3 regions of the Streptococcus criceti HS-6 genome follow, and region 3 is predicted to be linked to each of the others. Evidence: predicted binding sites of a transcription regulator. Region 3 holds the regulator's gene; each other region holds the start of a gene.
The links. The regulator CtsR, encoded in region 3, represses protease genes until heat stress. The targets are predictions, from matches to a motif close to TTGGTCAAAAAAGGTCAAANA.
Positions count from the first base shown of each region.

Region 1 (6,887 bases), 680 kb from region 3:
AGTAAAAATTATCACGAACAAAGGTATAGGTAAAGCCCTGCTCTTTGATATAATTTTCTGTCCCTGCATGGGTGCGGCTGAGCGTAAAAGTCGCATCAGGCTCAGCACCATAAAAAGAGGTATAGACAATCTGCTTGACCCCAGCCTTTTTGGCACTATCAATAAAAGCCTTATGCTCCTCTAATCTATCCACACTTTCACTAGCCGAGACCATGAGGAGAACATCCACACCAGCCAGGGCTTCTAATGTTTTTTGAGATCGATCGTAGGCCGATTGAAAAACAGGAACACCAGCAACCTTGGGAGCCCGCTCTGGGCGTCTGGCTAAATAACGTAAATCCATCTTTTTTCCGTCTAGTGCTTGAGCAACCAGACCGCCTAGATGGCCTGTCACCCCTGTTAAAGCAATAACCGTCATAGTTTGCCTCACTTTCTTTTTTCATTATAGCACGCCTCAGATAGTCTGTCCGTTTTTTAAGTTGCTAAAAGACCCCCACCTCATGGAGGCGAGAGTCTTCATAAACGAATTTATCAGCTCCAAAAACCTAGGCTTTAGAAATGACCAACTGTCCGTCTACCATATCGGCCTTAAGTGCTTTAACATCAAGATGATCAAGGTAGAAATCTGTTACCTTATCACGAATTTGGCCTTCAATAACCCGACGCAGAGGCCGAGCCCCCATGGCTTCATCGTAACCTTCCTCAATTAGGTAGGCCTTGGCTGCTTCGCTCACTTCCAATGTGATATTCTTTTTAGCCAGAGTGTGGTTAACTTCATCCAGCATAAGATCAACGATTTCTTTCAAATCTTCTTTCGAGAGGTGAGAGAACTCAATGACACCGTTGAAACGGTTGAGAAATTCTGGACGGAAGAATGGGGCCAATTTATCGCGCAGACTGAGTTCTTTACCATCCTCTTCTGAGGCAGCCCCAAAGCTATAACCAGCATTAGAGGTTGCGATAATCACAGTATTCTTGAAGTTGACGGTGTTACCTTGACCGTCAGTCAGACGGCCATCATCCAATACTTGCAAGAGCAGAGTAATGACTTGTGGATCAGCCTTTTCAATTTCATCTAGGAGGATAATGGAGTAAGGATTGCGGCGGACCCGTTCGGTCAAGGTATTGGCGTTATCATCGTAGCCTACATAGCCGGCAGTTGTTCCAATCAGCTTAGAAACGGCTGTGCGATCGCTGTACTCTGACATATCCAGACGGATAACCGCATCCTTGGTGCCAAACATATCCAAAGCCAATTGCTTAGCCAACTCAGTCTTACCGACACCAGTAGGTCCGACAAAAAGGAAGCTACCGATTGGACGATTTCCTTCGTCAAAGCCCGCACGGTTTCGGCGAATGGCCTTACTAACAGCCTGTACAGCTTCATCTTGGCCGATGACTTTACCTTTAAGGCGGCTGCCCATTTCTTTCAGGCGTTCAATATCAGAAGCACCCATTTGCGAAACAGGAATACCGGTCATACGCTCAACAGCTTGAGCAACATCATTAATAGTCGCCACAACCTTTTGATTTTCAGTGTGGTTATCGATTTGTTTTTGCAACTCATCGATCTTAACCTTTTCAGCCAAAGCTGCTTCATAATCTTCCTTATCAGCCGCGGCTTGCTGACGATCACGCGCCTTAGCTATATCAGCTTCTAGGGTTTTAACATCGGTCGCTGGATGTTGAGCTGCCAAGTGAGCTGCAGTGACATCAATCAAATCAATAGCCTTATCAGGCAGGGCCCTTTGTGGCATATATTGAATAGAGTAATCTACCGCAGCCTTCAAGACCTTATCTGGTAATTCCACATTGTGGTGTTGTTCATAGAGAGGTCTAATGCCTCTCAGAATAGCAAAAGTGTCTTCTGCCGAAGGAGCATTAACCTTAACTTCGTTGAAACGACGAGCCAGAGCAGCATTCTTCAAAATAGTGTTGCGGTATTCATCCTGGGTCGTTGCCCCAATAACCGTCAACTCACCCCGAGAAAGGGCAGGCTTGATAATGTCAGCTAGACCCTTGGAGCCTTGACCATCACCAGTACTACCAGCTCCCAAAATTTGGTGAATTTCGTCAAAGAAGAGAATGATATTGCCTGCTTGCTTGACCTCGTCCATCAATTTTTGAATATTTTCTTCAAAGGCGCCGCGGTATTGGGTTCCAGCTTCCAAACCAGAAATATCAATGGAAATGATTTCCTTGTTCTTGATGGAAGCAGGCACATCACCTGCCACAATAGCTTGAGCTAGCCCTTCAACAACCGCAGTCTTACCAACCCCAGCATCACCGACCAGAACAGGATTGTTCTTAGTCCGACGCGCCAGAATTTCAGCGGTATCTTGAATTTCTTGATTACGACCGATGACAGGATCCAGCTTACCTTGGCGGGCTTCTTCGGTCAAGTTGCGACCGAGCTTAGCCAGAATCCCATCTTGTTTAAGTTGACCTTGACTGGCTTGAGACGCCCCTTCTTGCACGGCTTCTTGACTAGGCAAGTGACCCGTTTGCCGATAATAGTTGAATTCTTCAGGAGTAACCTCCCGACCGTTGATGCGGTAACGCCGGGTTTCCGAATTGAAACCGCCCATGTTACCCATCAATTGATTGAAAATGTCGTCCATATTGTTAAATCCAAAATTGTTGTTCATAATAGTACCTCTTTACTTTTCTTATTTTTGTTTTTTGACTATTACTGACTTTTTGTCCAAAAATTTTTTCAGAACCTTACTCTTAGAATGAGAAATCTGTTCTGACCTTCTTTGACCTTTGGCTTAAAAATAAAAGGCCAAGCTTGAAAGGGCGAAAGAAATCCGTATAGAATTGGGAAGAGATAGAAAGCCCTAATTTCTAGAAGCTCATCTTTTCCCTAGATTTTTAGCCTCTTTCAATTTTTGCGACGCACTGTCAGTTTCTTCATCAGGGTTCTCCTCTCATCTCCAACCCTGTGATATTACTATATCACTTTGGTCAGGAAAGGTCAATAGAATTTTTGACTTTTTTTGACCTTTTTGAAAAATATTTTTTTAAAGCACAAAAACCCCCGAAATGTAGTGACCCCAAAAATTTGGACATAATAATTTAAGTGAAGGATTGCGTTCTGTATTGCACAGGACTCAGTCCTTTTAGTTTTAATTTAATACGTTTATTGTTGTAATAAGCAATGTAATCTGAGATGGCGAGCTTTAAGGCCTCAATGGATGGAAAGTCCTTCTCAAAGCCATAGAACATTTCAGATTTTAAGGTTCCAAAAAAAGATTCCATCATCCCATTATCTAAACTGTTACCCTTACGGGACATAGATGGTATTATCTTATGCTCTTTTAGAAAATGGTGGTAATAAGCGTGCTGATACTGCCAGCCTTGGTCGCTATGTAAGATGGCTCCCTGATAGATATCATCAGGGAAAGCCTCCTCAAGCATGGCTTTCAGCTGTTGTAAATTGGGGGAAGTGGATAAACTATAAGCAATAATTTCACTGTTATAACCATCAAGGACCGGTGACAAATAGAGCTTCTGGTCACTCGCTGGAATGGCAAATTCTGTGACATCTGTGTAGCACTTCTTCAGAGGTTGGGAAGCCTCAAACCGACGCCTAATCAGATTCTTAGCTTTCTTACCGACGTCTCCCTTGTAAGAATTATAGCGACGTTTGACACGGGTCCTAGCCTTCAATCCAAGCTCCTTCATCAAGCGTTGAACTTTCTTATGATTCACTTGAATTCCTTGGTTTCTTAGTTCAAGGTGAATTCTACGATAGCCGTACCTCCCCTTGTGTTCCGTATATATTTCTTGGATCGCTTCTTTTAGGTCTCTGTCTTTATCGGCTTGAGACAACCGCTTAACTTGATAATAATAAGTTGAACGGGATAAGCTAAGAATAGCAAGTAATAGTGTCAGGGCAAACTCTTCAATCAATTCTTGGATGATTTCTGTTACTCTTTGAGCCTTGCATCCCTCAAACGGAAGTCTCTCAGCTTTTTTAGCACAGCCACCTCCGCTTTCAGGTACTCATTTTCATATTGAAAGCGCTCCAATTCAGCCATCTCTTCGAGTTTTTTCTTAGGCTTCCGTCCCATTTTAGCAGGTCTCCCTCTTGATTTTTCAAGAATAGTATACCCGTTTTTCTTGTATTGCGCTATCCAATTTGGAAGCGTTCCTCGATTTGGCAGAGCATAATCTAGAGAGACTTCAAGTTGAGAGCGTCCTTGTAAGAGCACTTGATCAATCATTTCCTTTTTTAATTCAGACGGATAGTATTGATTCTTACCTTTTCTAACACTCTCTAGACCGTGCTTATCAATGAGCCTTACCATATACTTAAGACCAGATTCATTGACTCCGAATTTTTGGCTGAGCATTTGCCAAGTCCAGCCAGATTGCCTCAAGCGATAGATTTCAATTTTGTCTTCATACCGTAATTTCATAAGAAAAACACCCCAATCGTTAGATTTTTTGTTTAACTTTTGGGGTGCAGTTCAAAACAAGTGGTTCCGAAGGTCTTCTTGATTTAGCCTTTACAATAATGGGCAATGGCTTGGCTGACGAATTGAGCTATGCCTGTGCCACCAGTCTGATCAATGGTCTGGCTGAAACGATTATCAGCCACATACATTTTTCCAAGACCTGCCAGAATTTCAGGGCTGCAAGGGTAGAACGTTTCTGAGATGTAATCTTGCAAGACCTTAACTTGGGCTTGGACCTTGTCATCTGTAGGATCCAGGTCTTTCAAGCGACCGAACTCGCTCATTATAACCATCATCTCATCGGTCATTTTAGAAAAATCCTTCTGATTGGTCTTAGCCGCAAAGGCTTGATAGGCTTGGGTAGATTCCCAACGCTCCTTAGCTTCAGTTTCCAAGGCCTCCAGTTGGGACTTATCAAAAGCAGTAAATGTCATAGTATCTCCTCCATCTTGCAGACGACGAGCATGGGCCAGAACCCCTTCCAAATGGGCCTTTTTAACCTCCAAAAGCTTAATCTGCTCAGCTAGGGCTGCTTGCTGGTCATAACTCGGACTGTCCACAATCTTCTTAATTGTTTTGAGGGGAAATTCCAGCTCCCGAAAAAGCAAAATCTCTTGCAGACGGGCTATGGCCTTATGGTCATAATAGCGATAGCCATTCTCAGCCACCTGACTGGGCTTGAGCAGATCAATCTCATCATAATAATGCAGCGTGCGCACACTGACACCAGACAGCTGACTCATTTCCTTAACGGTTTTCATAAGAACCTCCTCTCTTTCGAGGATACTAAGCCGTTAGCACTCTAAAGAAAATTAGGAAGCCTAACGACAGTGACATAGCACCGAGGAAGGCTTCTACCTTGGTAGTCTTATCTGTAATTCGACTAAAGTCGAAACAGCTACCTCTCTATTTTCACAGGAGTGTAGGCCTGTCCACCTCAACTATGAGTATAGACTATGACGTAGCGGGAGGGTCAAGGGATTTTTTGAAAAAATTAAAACCACTCTGATTTATCATATTCAACAACATCAATTGCATCATTATCTTTAAGATGATTATTTGACCTTTTTTCTATAAGAGAATTATTGGGAATAACAAGTAAGTTGATTAGTAGTGTTAATATCCCCACAAATATTAATCCAATAAAAATTGAAAAAAGTGGAATAAAAGAATGATTATTCTTTAATAATGAAGGCATTATCTTTCTGGGAATCTGAAACCAAAATTGCTTAGCTAACCATTTGGGATCCTTCTTTAGTAAAACGTAATTAGTAAAGACAACTGTAATCAAAAACAGCTCTAATCTGGTAAATAATTTCTTTCCTTCCTTACTAAAACTTAATTCATAATTTCTCCATTTATCAGTAGCTAACTGAGGTAATCTATCATGTATTAATGTCAATAACAACGGGAAAAAGGACAGAAGGCCATCTGGATCCACAAAGTTTACTACCATTATATATACTAACAGTACCATACTACCAATTATCAAATAGGAAACTTCTTTTGGAGTAATTCCGTATATTGTATAAAATATCAATCTAATATGCATCATTAAAGAATATATAAATCCAATTAATAATACTGAAGAGACGAAGCTACCCATATTCCATTTTTCATCCATAACAACTACAATTGATAGAAATACATAAAAGGAAAGAAGTTCAGATGGAAGATGAAATTTGCCATTATAAAATAACAAATCCTTAAAGTGACATTTAAAACCGTCCCATCTTATATTCAAACTTGTAATTATGAAATATCGTATAAAAACAACTGCTATAGAAACAATGGTGATATAAGAATTATCCAAGTACTTGATGCAATATAAAACTCCCAAGGTTACAATATCTGCTATTATATGGGGAATTAACTTAAATTGTCTAAACCAATCAGCAAATAAGTAGAGAAGAATTTCCATACCTACGACAAAAATAAAACTACGCCAATTTCTACTTAATGAAACTATAAATACTAAAAATAGCAATACATAAGCAATAAACCGAACAATAGAATCTATTTTAGAGGCAGTCTTATTCCCCAATTTGCTAAATCTAACGATTACAATAGATTTTAACACCGCAAGAATAAGGACAATAGTCATACCGAGTAGACAACCAATATCGTACTTAAATTCAAATATAGATTTTAAAGAAATAACTTTGTTAAATAAAATCGACCATAATTTGAGAATCAAAACTGCTGCTATATCTATTCCAAAAAACACAAGAGCTATCCTTTTATACCTGGCGATTCTTTGAACTTTATCAGATGCAGCTTTGACCAACTTTTTTCTCCTGATATATCGAATGTACCATCTATCTTTATTAGTTAGAAATTTAATAATTGATTCTCTTTTGCTCTTTTCTTCCATCCAAAAGCTCCCTATCATTTAATTGTTTTAAGTATATCAAAAAGACCTAG
Region 1 is NZ_AEUV02000002.1:886,981-893,867, reverse strand. It holds gene STRCR_RS04305 (SDR family oxidoreductase) at 1-418, opposite strand, end outside; gene STRCR_RS04300 (ATP-dependent Clp protease ATP-binding subunit) at 546-2,648, opposite strand; one part of gene STRCR_RS11650 (IS3 family transposase) at 3,079-3,974, opposite strand; one part of gene STRCR_RS11650 (IS3 family transposase) at 3,974-4,424, opposite strand; gene STRCR_RS04285 (MerR family transcriptional regulator) at 4,508-5,224, opposite strand; gene STRCR_RS04280 (hypothetical protein) at 5,458-6,837, opposite strand.
Region 1: the regulator CtsR is predicted to act here: its motif matches at 2,747-2,767, upstream of STRCR_RS04300 (ATP-dependent Clp protease ATP-binding subunit).

Region 2 (6,887 bases), 2.2 Mb from region 3:
GCAAGGGTTTAGGACCTCCAATCAACCACTACGTCAAACTGTTATTACTGCAAAAATAGAAGGCTGGAATACTTTTCTCCAGCCTCTTGCCCCCGCACAGTTCATTAGGTACTTTAGCACCAATGAACCACTGCTGATGGGAATTCCCTATCTTGGGGCGCCGTCCCATTTTTAGGCGCCCCTTAAACAAGTCCACTGGACTGTTTAACTACCACGCAAGAGATAGGTCAAACAGTCTGGGAGACTGTTGAGAAAACTAAGATCAACTGTGCGGGGATGGGAGTAAAACGGTCTGGGGAGAGACCATTTCAGGTCACCACCTTAAAACTAGGATGTGGTGAGGGCCTTATAAATTTTTCTTATACCTGTTTATCACTAATAAATATGGAGTTAGTGCCCACTACAGTCATAAATCGTGTTACAATAAAAAGCAAATGTTTAGGAGGCGATTTGATGACACACGATTATAAATTAGCAACCCTTTTGGCCCACGCTGGTATCAATTCTGACAAGGAAACGGGAGCTTTGGCAGCCCCCCTGCATTTTTCAACCACCTACCAGCATCCAGAATTTGGTCAGTCAACAGGATTTGACTATACTAGGACTAAAAACCCAACGAGGGTGACGCTGGAAAAGACTCTGGCAGCCATTGAAAAGGCGGATTATGCTATCGCAACCAGCTCTGGGATGAGTGCTGTCGTTCTGGCCTTAGAAATCTTCCCAGTTGGCTCTAAAGTAGTGGCAGCTCGGGATCTCTATGGGGGGTCTTTTCGCTGGTTTAATGATCAAGAAAAGCAAGGCCGGTTTTCCTTCACCTATGCTAATTCTCAAGCAGAAATGCTGGCAGCTATCTCTGACGAGACAGATATCGTCTATATTGAAACGCCTACTAATCCGCTCATGATTGAGTTCGATATTAAAACAGTAGCTGAACTGGCCCACCAAAAGGGGGCAGCGGTTATCGTGGATAACACCTTCTACAGTCCGATTTACCAAAATCCAATTGAGCTGGGGGCAGATATCGTGATTCACTCAGCCACTAAGTATCTGGCTGGTCACAATGATGTCCTAGCAGGAGTGGTCATCACCAGTAATCAAGATTATTACGACAAGCTCTTCTATAATCTCAATACAACTGGTCCCAACCTGTCGCCCTTTGATAGCTATATGCTCATGCGTGGGCTCAAAACGCTCAAGCTCAGGATGGCAGCTTCCACTAAGAACGCTCAAGCTGTTGCTGAATATTTACAGCAGTCATCGGCAGTTAAGGAAGTTCTTTATACTGGCAAGGGTGGTATGATTTCCTTCAAGGTTAAAAATCAAGCTAAGATTCCAGAGATTATCAATAGTCTGCACGTTTTTACCTTTGCGGAAAGTTTAGGAGGGGTGGAAAGCCTCATTACCTATCCAACGACCCAGACCCATGCTGATATTCCTGCAGATGTCCGAGCTTCCTATGGCTTGACTGATGACCTCCTGCGTCTTTCCATAGGTATTGAAGACAGTCAGGATTTGATTGCAGATCTTAAACAAGCTCTGGAAGCTTGAAGATTAACAGGATGGCCGTTGGCAAACCAAACTAGCCACTAGGATACACGATTAGCTCTTGAGGAGAAGACAATGACACAATACGATTTTACGACCTTACCCAATCGTCTCAACAACCATTCCATGAAGTGGAAAGAAGTGGAGGCCAATCGCTCCCTCCTGCCACTCTGGGTGGCTGATATGGATTTTTTAGCCTTTCCTGAAATGAAAGCGGCCGTTCAGGCTTATGCTGACCGTGGGGTCTATGGTTACCCTTATTTTTCAGATCAGGTTCTGGAGTCCATTCAGAATTGGGAAAGAGAGCAGCATGGCTATAGATTTGATAAAGAGGCCCTAGTCCTGATTGAAGGAGTCGTTCCAGCGATTTCAGTAGCTATTCAGACCTTCACTAAAGAAGGAGATGCGGTCTTGATTAATACCCCAGTCTATCCGCCCTTTGCCCGTTCGGTCAAGCTCAACAACCGACAGTTGATTGAAAATTCCTTGGTTGAAAGGCAGGGCCATTTTGAGATTGATTTCGATCAGTTGGAAAAAGATGTGGTAGAAAATCAGGTTAAGCTCTATGTCTTCTGCAGTCCCCATAATCCGGGCGGTAGAGTCTGGAGTCCGGAAGAGCTTATCAGAGTAGCTGAACTCTGCCGCAAACACGGTGTCATTCTGGTCTCTGATGAGATTCACCAAGATCTAGCCCTCTTTGGACACAAGCATCATTCCATCAATACGCTGGGCGACTTTCAGGATTTCACCGTGGTCCTCTCCAGTGCCACCAAGACTTTCAATATTGCAGGGACTAAAAATAGTTTTGCCATCATTGAAAATTCTGCCTTGAGGGCAGCCTTTAAAAAGCGCCAGCTGGGCAATAATCAGCACGAAGTCCCAACAATCGGCTTAGTGACAACTGAAACGGCCTTTCGTTATGGGAAACCTTGGCTGACTGAACTCAAAAAAGTTTTGGAAGACAATATTAATTTAGTCTTTGAGACCTTGACGCAAAAGACCAACATTAAGGTCATGAAGCCAGAGGGGACCTATCTAGTTTGGTTGGATTTTTCAGACTATCACCTGTCTGATGAAGAACTTCATCGCAAAATCAAAGAAGAAGCCAAGCTGATTCTTAATGTCGGTTCGACCTTTGGTAAGGAGGGTACAGGCCATGCCAGATTAAATGTAGCCACTCCTAAAACTACTCTGCAGGAGGCCTTAAATCGTTTAGTCCAAGTCTTCTAAAACGATCACTCTTTGTCTGTAACAGCTGCTGGAATTTCTGAATTTTCCTGCTAAATACTAGATGTTTTGATATAATAAAGAAAACAACTAGAAAGGTGGAAAGCTTCTAGGAAGCTGACACATTATGGGAAAATTTCAAGTTATTTCACACCCACTGATTCAACACAAATTATCAATTTTACGTCGTGAGGATACCTCAACTAAGGTTTTCCGTGAATTGGTTAATGAAATTGCTATGCTGATGGGTTATGAGGTCTCTCGGGATCTGCCGCTGGAAGATATTGACATTCAAACCCCCATCACCAAGACGACTCAAAAGCAATTAGCCGGTAAGAAATTGGCCATTGTCCCCATCTTGCGGGCTGGAATTGGAATGGTTGATGGTTTGGTCAGCTTGGTTCCGGCAGCCAAAGTCGGTCATATCGGGATGTATCGCGATGAGGAAACCCTTCAGCCAGTTGAATATCTCGTTAAATTACCAGAAGATATTGATCAAAGACAAATTTTCTTGGTTGACCCAATGTTGGCAACCGGAGGTTCGGCAATTTTGGCGGTAGACTCCTTAAAGAAACGCGGTGCAGCCAATATCAAATTTGTCTGCTTGGTAGCTGCTCCCGAAGGAGTTAAGGCTCTCCAAGAAGCCCATCCAGATATTGATATCTACACCGCAGCATTGGACGAAAAGCTTAATGACAATGGCTATATCATTCCAGGTCTCGGTGATGCGGGCGACCGTCTCTTTGGTACAAAGTAGTGAAAATGAGAAGCAGTCCTTTGGGGTGTTTCTCTTTTTACGCCCATAAGTTTTTTATTTGACCTATTTTGACCAAACAGCTATAATAGTGACACGATGATAAGACGGTGGGAAGCCTCTCTTGTACAGCTAACTTGTCTTATCGAAATTTAAGTTAAGAAACGGAGAACTTTTATGATTCCAGTAGTTATTGAACAAACCAGCCGTGGGGAACGTTCCTACGATATTTATTCCCGTCTTTTAAAAGACCGTATTGTCATGCTGACGGGGCCTGTCGAAGATAATATGGCTAATTCTATTATTGCACAGTTGCTTTTCTTGGATGCCCAAGATAGCACTAAGGATATCTACCTCTATGTCAATTCACCGGGTGGTTCTGTCTCAGCCGGTCTGGCAATTGTTGATACGATGAATTTCATCAAGTCAGACGTCCAAACCATTGTCATGGGGATGGCTGCTTCCATGGGAACCATTATCGCCTCTAGCGGTGCCAAGGGCAAACGTTTCATGCTGCCAAATGCAGAATATCTCATTCACCAACCAATGGGCGGTACTGGTGCTGGTACACAGCAAACGGATATGGCTATTGCGGCAGAGCAGTTACTGAAAACACGGAATAATTTAGAGCAAATCCTAGCTAATAATTCTGGCAAAACGGTTAAGCAAATCCATAAAGATGCTGAACGTGACTACTGGATGTCGGCTAAGGAAACCCTTGCTTACGGCTTCATCGATGAAATTATGGAAAATAATGAATTAAAATAAAATGGAAAAACTGGCAGTTGATCTGACCAGTTTTTTAATGTGCTATAATAGAAACATGTTAGAAATCAATGAGGAGTACTGGCGATCGATGATGCCGTGGACCATCTTGCCAAACTTGTTTTAGCCAGTCCACAGGCTAAAAATTATCAACTAGCTAAGACTAAGGTCTTAGCTGACCAAGACCTGCAAATTCAATTAGCTCGCTTTCGAGACTTACAGGAGAGTTACGAAGAGCAAAAAGAATTTGCCAAGTATCGGCCAGAAGTGGATGGCCTTCGCCGACAGGTCTTGCAGCTCAAGCGCCAGATAGATTTGACTCAGACCATGCAGGATTTCCGAGCAGCAGAAGTAGCTCTGCAAGAGGTCTTGGCTGGCATTACTGAGCAGTTAGCCCAGACAATTTCACCTGATATTTTTGTTGATACAGGCCTTCCCCTCGCCCCTCACCATCGTCAGCATGGTCATGGGCGAGGTCAGAATATTCGTGAGAAAGGAAAAGTACAATAGCCATGTTTGAAAAACAAGAGCGACTAGGGATTATTGTTTATCTCTATTATAATCGAGATGCCCGTAAATTAAACCGTTATGGCGATATGATTTATCATTCACGGCGTTTTCGCTACGTTCACCTCTATCTGGATGCTGATAAGTTGGAGGAAACCTTAGAAACCCTAAAGAAATTAAAGTTTGTCAAGCGCGTGCGGCTATCACATTTTGATGAGATTGATCGTAATTTGGTTGGTAGTCTTTATCGTGAGGAAAATAAGCCAGAGTTGGAGACGGACTAGTCTTAAACGCTTTATAGCTTCAAAAGGACCAATCCCTCTAAGGCTAAATGTCATCAATTTTTATGCGAGGCAGAGTGTTAGACTTGGCCTCTTTTTGCTGAAATTTTCTAATTAAAAGGCGGGAATTACAAAAGGAACGAGCTAAGGGCCTTCTAAATTTCCCTTATTAGCAGCTTTTAGAGAGGCAAAAGCAAATGCTCTTGACAATTATCAGATAATTCTGTATTCTATGAAGTAGATTTTCGAGACCAGACTGAACTAATTTTCAGCGATCTCTTGTATCTTATACTAATTGAGCATGACTTGAGTTACAGGAAAGCCCCTTGACTTCCAAAACGCAGTTTGGTCACTGGGGCTTGTCTTGTACTTTTAGTCTCTGCATCTTATTTTTAAGGAGAATAATCTGATGTATAAAAAGATTATCGCAACTGGTATGCTTCTGCTGGCTGCTGTAACATTAGTAGCTTGTGGTAAGTCCCCTGATGTTACCAGCAACGCTGCTGGGACAAAAATCGGCGACACCATTAAAATTGGTGTAGATATGGAATTAACTGGACCTGTATCTGCCTATGGCTCAGCCGAAAATCAGGGAATTAAGCTGGCTGTCAAAGAAATTAACAAGGCCGGTGGCGTAGATGGCAAAAAGCTAGAATTGGTGACCAAGGACAATAAGTCTGACAATGCTGAAGCTTCTACATCAGCAACAAACTTAGCTGTTCAAAGCCAAGTTAATGCCATTGTTGGTCCGGCTACATCTGGAGCGGTTTCGGCAGCTTCGCTGAATGCTCAAAAAACAGGAGTTCCTCTCCTTTCCCCTAGCGGAACGCAGGATGATTTAACTATTGATAATCTCAATGGAAAAACACAAACCAAGCAGTTTGTTTTCCGTACGACTTTTAGAGATAGCTTTCAGGGGCAAGTATTAGCCCAGTATGCATCGGAAAACCTGCAGGCGAAAAAGGTTGTGCTTTTCTATGATAACTCCAGTGATTACGCTAAAGGAATCGCTGATGAGTTCAAGAAAACCTACAAGGGGGAAATTGTTTCCACTAAGACTTTTGCGGCGAAAGATACAGACTTCCAGTCAGCTCTGACAAGTATCAGGGACCTCGATTATGATGCTATTGTTATGCCGGGTTACTATACTGAAACGGGACTGATCACCAAACAGGCGCGTGATATGGGCATCAGTGCACCAATCCTTGGTCCCGATGGTTTCAGCGATAAGACTTTTGTGAGCTTGGCAGGTAAGAAGAATACGACGAACGTTTATTACGTGTCGGGCTACTCTACTAAGATTGCCTTATCTGGGAAAGCCAATGACTTTATTAGCGGCTTCAAAGAAGAGTACGGTTCAGAACCAAATATGTTCTCTGCTCTTGCCTACGACTCGGTCTATATGATTGCAGCGGCAGCAAAAGGGGCAGACAATTCCATCGAATTAGCTTCTAATCTAGCAGCTTTGAAGAATTTTGAAGGAGTTACTGGCAAGATGACTATTGATAAATACCATAATCCGATTAAATCAGCTGTTATGGTGAAATTGGACAATGGTACAGAAAGTTCTGCTGAAGCTGTAACGGTTAAAAAATAGTCGTACTTGTACAACTGCATTAATGGATAAAACTAGAAAGTTTGGTATTTTATGTTACTTGAACAACTCCCACAACAACTAGTTAATGGTATTATTCTGGGAAGTATCTATGCCCTGCTGGCCCTAGGTTATACCATGGTTTACGGGATTATTAAATTGATTAACTTTGCTCATGGAGATATCTTCATGATGGGGGCTTTTATCGGTTACT
Region 2 is NZ_AEUV02000002.1:2,381,628-2,388,514, reverse strand. It holds gene STRCR_RS11080 (cystathionine gamma-synthase) at 454-1,548, shown strand; gene STRCR_RS11075 (MalY/PatB family protein) at 1,621-2,775, shown strand; gene upp (uracil phosphoribosyltransferase) at 2,900-3,529, shown strand; gene STRCR_RS11065 (ATP-dependent Clp protease proteolytic subunit) at 3,704-4,294, shown strand; partial or broken gene STRCR_RS11060 (YlbF/YmcA family competence regulator) at 4,350-4,801, shown strand; gene STRCR_RS11055 (YlbG family protein) at 4,804-5,082, shown strand; gene STRCR_RS11050 (ABC transporter substrate-binding protein) at 5,489-6,676, shown strand; gene STRCR_RS11045 (branched-chain amino acid ABC transporter permease) at 6,728-6,887, shown strand, end outside.
Region 2: the regulator CtsR is predicted to act here: its motif matches at 3,585-3,605, upstream of STRCR_RS11065 (ATP-dependent Clp protease proteolytic subunit).

Region 3 (6,887 bases):
AAAGAAGAACAGAGTAGGGTTTCTGCCTAACTTTTTCAGTCAACTCGCCACCTTCTTCATAGCCAACATAACCTGGAGGTGCCCCATTGAGACGGCTGGCAGCAAATTTTTCCATGTACTCAGACATATCGAAGCGAATCAAGGCTGACTCATCGTCAAAGAGAAGTTCAGCCAGAGCCTTGGCCAACTCAGTCTTACCGACTCCAGTTGGCCCTAAGAACATGAAGGAGCCGATTGGGCGCTTGCCTGTTCGAATTCCCGACCGGTTACGGCGAATCGCCCTAGAAACAGCAGAGACGGCATCCTCTTGGCCAATAACTCGTTTATGGAGTTCCCTTTCCAGATTAAGGTAGCGTTGATTATCGGCCTGAGTCATCTTCTCTAACGGAATGCCAGACAGCTTACTGAGGGTCCGCAGGATATCTTCTTCTCCGACAGCAACAGGCTTGCGAATCTTTTGCTTATCCTCCACACGAAGTAGATTTGCGACCGCTCCTAGATTCCCCGATAAGAGGGCCTGGTCGGCTGAACTTAGGAAGGTTGGCAGAGAACGTTTAACCGTATTTTGCACCATGGCACTAGTCTCATCCAACAAATCGACGGCTGAATCCGGAAGATTCTTACTGGTCAAATAGCGGTGGGCTGACTTTACAGTCGTCAAAACAGCTTGATCAGAGATGGTAACATTGTGGTAGGCCTCATAACTTCCTTTAAGTCCCAAAAGAATCTGATAGGCCTCGTCAACTGAAGGTTCTTCAATCAAAACCCTGGCAAAACGACGCGAAAGAGCTGCATCTTTTTCAATGTGCTTAGAATATTCTTCCTGGGTCGTTGCCCCAATCATGTGGAGGGTTCCTCTTGAGAGGGCTGGCTTGAGAATATTGGCAGCATCTAGAGTGCTATCAATACCACTACCAGACCCCATGATGGTGTGGACTTCATCAACAAAGAGGATAATATGACCATCAGTTTCGATATCAGCAATAATCTGATTCATCCGCTCTTCAAAATCCCCTCGGAAACGGGTACCAGCCACAACTGACATCATGTCTAATTCTAAGACTCGAAATTCAGCTAATTCATAAGGAACCTCTCCTTCAACAATCCGCTGAGCTAGGCCGTAAGCTAGAGCAGTTTTTCCGACACCAGCATCACCAACCAAGACTGGATTGTTCTTAGTCTTGCGGCTGAGAATTTGCAAGATACGGGTAATTTCTTCATCACGGCCGATAACCCTATCCAATTGTCCTTGAGCGGCTAGGGCTGTCAGATCTCTTGTGAAATCAGCTAGATCCCCAGCAGTGGGCTGAGGTCCCATCATATTGCTAAAATTGTTATTACCAGATTTCTTCGGTTTAGCCAAGTCAAAAATGGCTTTAACATCTTCCTTAGAAAAACCAGCATAACGTTCTAAAACCTTACGCAGATCAATCAGACGGAGAGTATCCTTGCCTTCGTCTTGAAAGCGAAAACCAACCTGTTCTAAAATCCGAGCTGCTAGATTATCGCGGCCAAACATCATAGACAAAAGAACATGTTCACTGCCAATCTCAGGTGACTTAACCGCCTGAGCAATCCGACCAGCATGAGTCAAAATTCGCTCCAAGGCTCTTGAAGCTGGTAAAATCTCTTGGACCTTGACAGCTTTAAGGGGCTTGCGACGAACTACCAAGACAGCCGCATCCTCATATTCGTCCAAATCAATTTGATCAGCAAAATCCATTAGAGCTAGGTGGGCCACTGTCTCATCAGTATCGACCATAGCCAAAAGGACATGCCAAGTTTCCAAAAATTGACTTTGAAAACGAGTGGCCTGATACTGGGCACGGCTAAAGATTTCTTGCATTTTCAGGGAATAATCAGTCATCTGGATTTCCTTTTCTATCTACTCGTTGAATAATTCTCTTAAGCATTCGGGCGCGAATCCGCGCCGCATCAGCACCTAGGACATCATCAGAGGATGAAGCTAGGATAATATTTCCTTCCCGCTCGCTAATAATTCCTTGATCATAGAGCTGTTGGATAAGATCATCAAAGACCTGACTGCTGATAGCTTCTCCAATCGAGTTTGCCAGAGCATTAAGTAGGTGGTGCTTGTCCGAAAAAGCAACCTTGGCAATACGGATATACCCACCGCCACCTCGCTTGCTTTCAACCACATAGCCACGACTTTCAGTAAAGCGAGTCTTGATGACATAGTTAATTTGGCTGGGGACAACATCGAATGAGTCCGCTAGGTGGGAACGTTTAAGTTCTACAATCCCCGACTGGGCCAAAATGTTTTTAATATATTCTTCGATACTATCCGAAGTATTTTTCACAGGCATAGACTCCACTTCCTTATCTTTGACTAACTTTGACTATTATACCCTAAAAGAGAAAATTTTAAAAGCTAAAAGCAAGAACTCAGAAGTCAATAGCAAGATTAACATAAGAACCATTAAACACAGCGGGTAAACCATCTTCCTTTTTATACTTGAAAATTTATACTTGAAAAAATTCGACTTACATCTAGTTACAAGTTAGTTACCGATGTCCAACAACGATAAAACTTCCCGCCAAGTGATGGCAGCACTAAAGGCTGGTGACACTCCCAACCTCGCTTGGCTAACTAAAAAAAGAAAGAGTTCTTAGAAGAACTCTTTCAAGTGATATCTCTACTCCGCCAGTAGGACTCGAACCTACGACATCATGATTAACAGTCATGCGCTACTACCAACTGAGCTATGGCGGATCAACGCTAAGCGACTCCCTTATCTCACAGGGGGCAACCCCCAATTACTTCAGGCGTGCTAGGACTTAACTGCTGTGTTCGGCATGGGAACAGGTGTCTCTCCTAGGCTATCATCACTTAACTATGAATGGGTTAGGTGGGAAACGTCGTTTCCTGATTCCCCAACCCAAACAATCCTCTGGATTGTTTGTGCACTCAAAATTGAATACCTATCTATTGTACCAAGCTCAACCTCTCGCTGTCAATACCTTTGGATAAGTCCTCGAGCGATTAGTATTGGTCCGCTTCACATGTCACCATGCTTCCACTCCCAACCTATCTACCTGATCGTCTCTCAGGGCTCTTACTGATATAAAATCATGGGAAATCTCATCTTGAGGGGGGCTTCACACTTAGATGCTTTCAGCGTTTATCCCCTCCCTACATAGCTACCCAGCAATGCTCTTGGCAGAACAACTGGTACACCAGCGGTAAGTCCACTCTGGTCCTCTCGTACTAGGAGCAGATCCTCTCAAATTTCCTTCGCCCGCGACGGATAGGGACCGAACTGTCTCACGACGTTCTGAACCCAGCTCGCGTGCCGCTTTAATGGGCGAACAGCCCAACCCTTGGGACCGACTACAGCCCCAGGATGCGACGAGCCGACATCGAGGTGCCAAACCTCCCCGTCGATGTGAACTCTTGGGGGAGATAAGCCTGTTATCCCCAGGGTAGCTTTTATCCGTTGAGCGATGGCCCTTCCATGCGGAACCACCGGATCACTAAGCCCGACTTTCGTCCCTGCTCGAGTTGTCGCTCTCGCAGTCAAGCTCCCTTATACCTTTACACTCTGCGATTGATTTCCAACCAATCTGAGGGAACCTTTGGGCGCCTCCGTTACCTTTTAGGAGGCGACCGCCCCAGTCAAACTGCCCGTCAGACACTGTCTCCATTGACGTTTAGCCAATCGGGTTAGAGTAGCCATAACACAAGGGTAGTATCCCAACAGCGCCTCTGCCGAAACTAGCGTCCCGGCTTCTATGGCTCCTACCTATCCTGTACATGTGGTACAGATACTCAATATCAAACTGCAGTAAAGCTCCATGGGGTCTTTCCGTCCTGTCGCGGGTAACCTGCATCTTCACAGGTACTAAAATTTCACCGAGTCTCTCGTTGAGACAGTGCCCAAATCATTACGCCTTTCGTGCGGGTCGGAACTTACCCGACAAGGAATTTCGCTACCTTAGGACCGTTATAGTTACGGCCGCCGTTTACTGGGGCTTCAATTCATACCTTCGCGTTACCGCTAAGCACTCCTCTTAACCTTCCAGCACCGGGCAGGCGTCACCCCCTATACTTCATCTTGCGATTTCGCAGAGAGCTGTGTTTTTGATAAACAGTTGCTTGGGCCTTTTCACTGCGGCTGACTTTAAGCCAGCGCCCCTTCTCCCGAAGTTACGGGGCCATTTTGCCGAGTTCCTTAACGAGAGTTCGCTCGCTCACCTGAGGCTACTCGCCTCGACTACCTGTGTCGGTTTGCGGTACGGGTAGAGTATACATTAACGCTAGAAGCTTTTCTTGGCAGCGTGACATCACTCACTTCACTACTAAACTTCGCTCCCCTTCACAGCTCAACGTTACAGAACTAAGCATTTAACTCAGTTCACGCCTCACTGCTTGGCCAGACACGTCCAATCGTCTGGTTGAGTTAGCCTTCTGCGTCCCTCCTTCACTCTATACTCTAGTACAGGACTATCAACCTGTTGCCCATCGGATACACCTGTCGGTCTCTCCTTAGGTCCCGACTAACCCAGGGCGGACGAGCCTTCCCCTGGAAACCTTAGTCTTACGGTGGACAGGATTCTCACCTGTCTTGCGCTACTCATACCGGCATTCTCACTTCTATGCACTCCAGCACTCCTCACGGTATGCCTTCATCACACATAGAACGCTCTCCTACCATCCCTTTCGGAATCCACAGCTTCGGTAAATTGTTTTAGCCCCGGTACATTTTCGGCGCAGGGTCACTCGACTAGTGAGCTATTACGCACTCTTTGAATGAATAGCTGCTTCTAAGCTAACATCCTAGTTGTCTGTGCAACCCCACATCCTTTTCCACTTAACAATTATTTGGGGACCTTAGCTGGTGGTCTGGGCTGTTTCCCTTTCGACTACGGATCTTAGCACTCGCAGTCTGACTGCCGACCATAAATACTTGGCATTCGGAGTTTATCTGAGATTGGTAATCCGGGATGGACCCCTCACCCAAACAGTGCTCTACCTCCAAGATTCTCAATGTCGACGCTAGCCCTAAAGCTATTTCGGAGAGAACCAGCTATCTCCAAGTTCGTTTGGAATTTCTCCGCTACCCACAAGTCATCCAAGCACTTTTCAACGTACTCTGGTTCGGGCCTCCAGTGAGTCTTACCTCACCTTCACCCTGCTCATGGGTAGGTCACCTGGTTTCGGGTCTACATCATTGTACTCACTCGCCCTATTCAGACTCGGTTTCCCTACGGCTCCGTCTCTTCAACTTAACCTCGCACAATAACGTAACTCGCCGGTTCATTCTACAAAAGGCACGCTCTCACCCATTAACGGGCTCGAACTTCTTGTAGGCACACGGTTTCAGGTTCTCTTTCACTCCCCTTCCGGGGTGCTTTTCACCTTTCCCTCACGGTACTGGTTCACTATCGGTCACTAGGGAGTATTTAGGGTTGGGAGATGGGCCTCCCAGTTTCCGACGAGATTCCTCGTGTCTCGCCGTACTCAGGATCCTGCTAGGCTTATAAACGATTTCAAATACGAGGCTGTTACTCTCTTTGGCGACCCTTCCCAGAGTCTTCTTCTATCATCTATAAGTCCTCATTGCAGTCCTACAACCCCAGAATGTAAACATCCTGGTTTGCCCTCTTGCCCTTTCGCTCGCCGCTACTCAGGCAATCGCTTTTGCTTTCTCTTCCTGCAGCTACTGAGATGTTTCAGTTCACCGCGTCTTCCCTCAACTAATCTTAACAATTAGTGATGACAACCTGTAGTTGCCGGGTTCCCCCATTCGGATATCTCTGGATCTCTGCTTACTTACAGCTCCCCAAAGCATTTCGTCGTTAATCACGTCCTTCATCGGCTCCTAGTGCCAAGGCATCCACCGTGCGCCCTTATTAACTTAACCTTATTAATTAACTCATTAAATATTTACAGCGTTTCGGTTTATTTTCTTGTTACTATTTGATAGATATTCAATTGTCAATGGACAAGTGCATGATATCAAGATCCGGTGCGACCTGTCGCAAAACTTGCGTAGAATAAGGAGACAACCAACGACGTGTCGCTAAGACACTAGGTGGTTTTGACTTATTCCTAGAAAGTTTAGGATCGTATTCTAATATCAGCTTATCTAGTTGAACACGAGATTAATTTCTTAGGAAAAAAGATAAATCTCCTTGTGTGCAAGACACACTGCGTCGATTTCCTATTTTTCTACAGAAATTTCGGCAAGCCGAACATCTCTTTGTATCCTAGATAATGGAGCCTAGCGGGATCGAACCGCTGACCTCCTGCGTGCAAAGCAGGCGCTCTCCCAGCTGAGCTAAGGCCCCACAAAACCTCTGAAAACTAAATAGACACTCCCCAAAACGTGCTTCCGTAGCTAAATAAGGGTACCATTAACCTTATCGGCTAAATTGTACTCGGGCTAAAAGCTTGTGATTTAGATAAACCACCTTGTATGCAAGCATACTGCCTTGGTTTCCTAAAATCAAGTCGCTTTTAAACGCCCTCCGTTACTTAGTTTTTCCTTAGAAAGGAGGTGATCCAGCCGCACCTTCCGATACGGCTACCTTGTTACGACTTCACCCCAATCATCCGTCCCACCTTAGGCGGCTGGCTCCCGAAGGTTACCTCACCGACTTTGGGTGTTACAAACTCTCGTGGTGTGACGGGCGGTGTGTACAAGGCCCGGGAACGTATTCACCGCGGCGTGCTGATCCGCGATTACTAGCGATTCCGACTTCATGGAGGCGAGTTGCAGCCTCCAATCCGAACTGAGATTGGCTTTCAGAGATTAGCTTGCCGTCACCGGCTTGCGACTCGTTGTACCAACCATTGTAGCACGTGTGTAGCCCAGGTCATAAGGGGCATGATGATTTGACGTCATCCCCACCTTCCTCCGGTT
Region 3 is NZ_AEUV02000002.1:203,982-210,868, forward strand. It holds gene STRCR_RS01040 (ATP-dependent Clp protease ATP-binding subunit) at 1-1,867, opposite strand, end outside; gene STRCR_RS01045 (CtsR family transcriptional regulator) at 1,860-2,327, opposite strand; tRNA gene STRCR_RS01050 (tRNA-Asn) at 2,661-2,734, opposite strand; rRNA gene rrf (5S ribosomal RNA) at 2,740-2,855, opposite strand; rRNA gene STRCR_RS01060 (23S ribosomal RNA) at 2,985-5,885, opposite strand; tRNA gene STRCR_RS01065 (tRNA-Ala) at 6,240-6,312, opposite strand; rRNA gene STRCR_RS01070 (16S ribosomal RNA) at 6,515-6,887, opposite strand, start outside.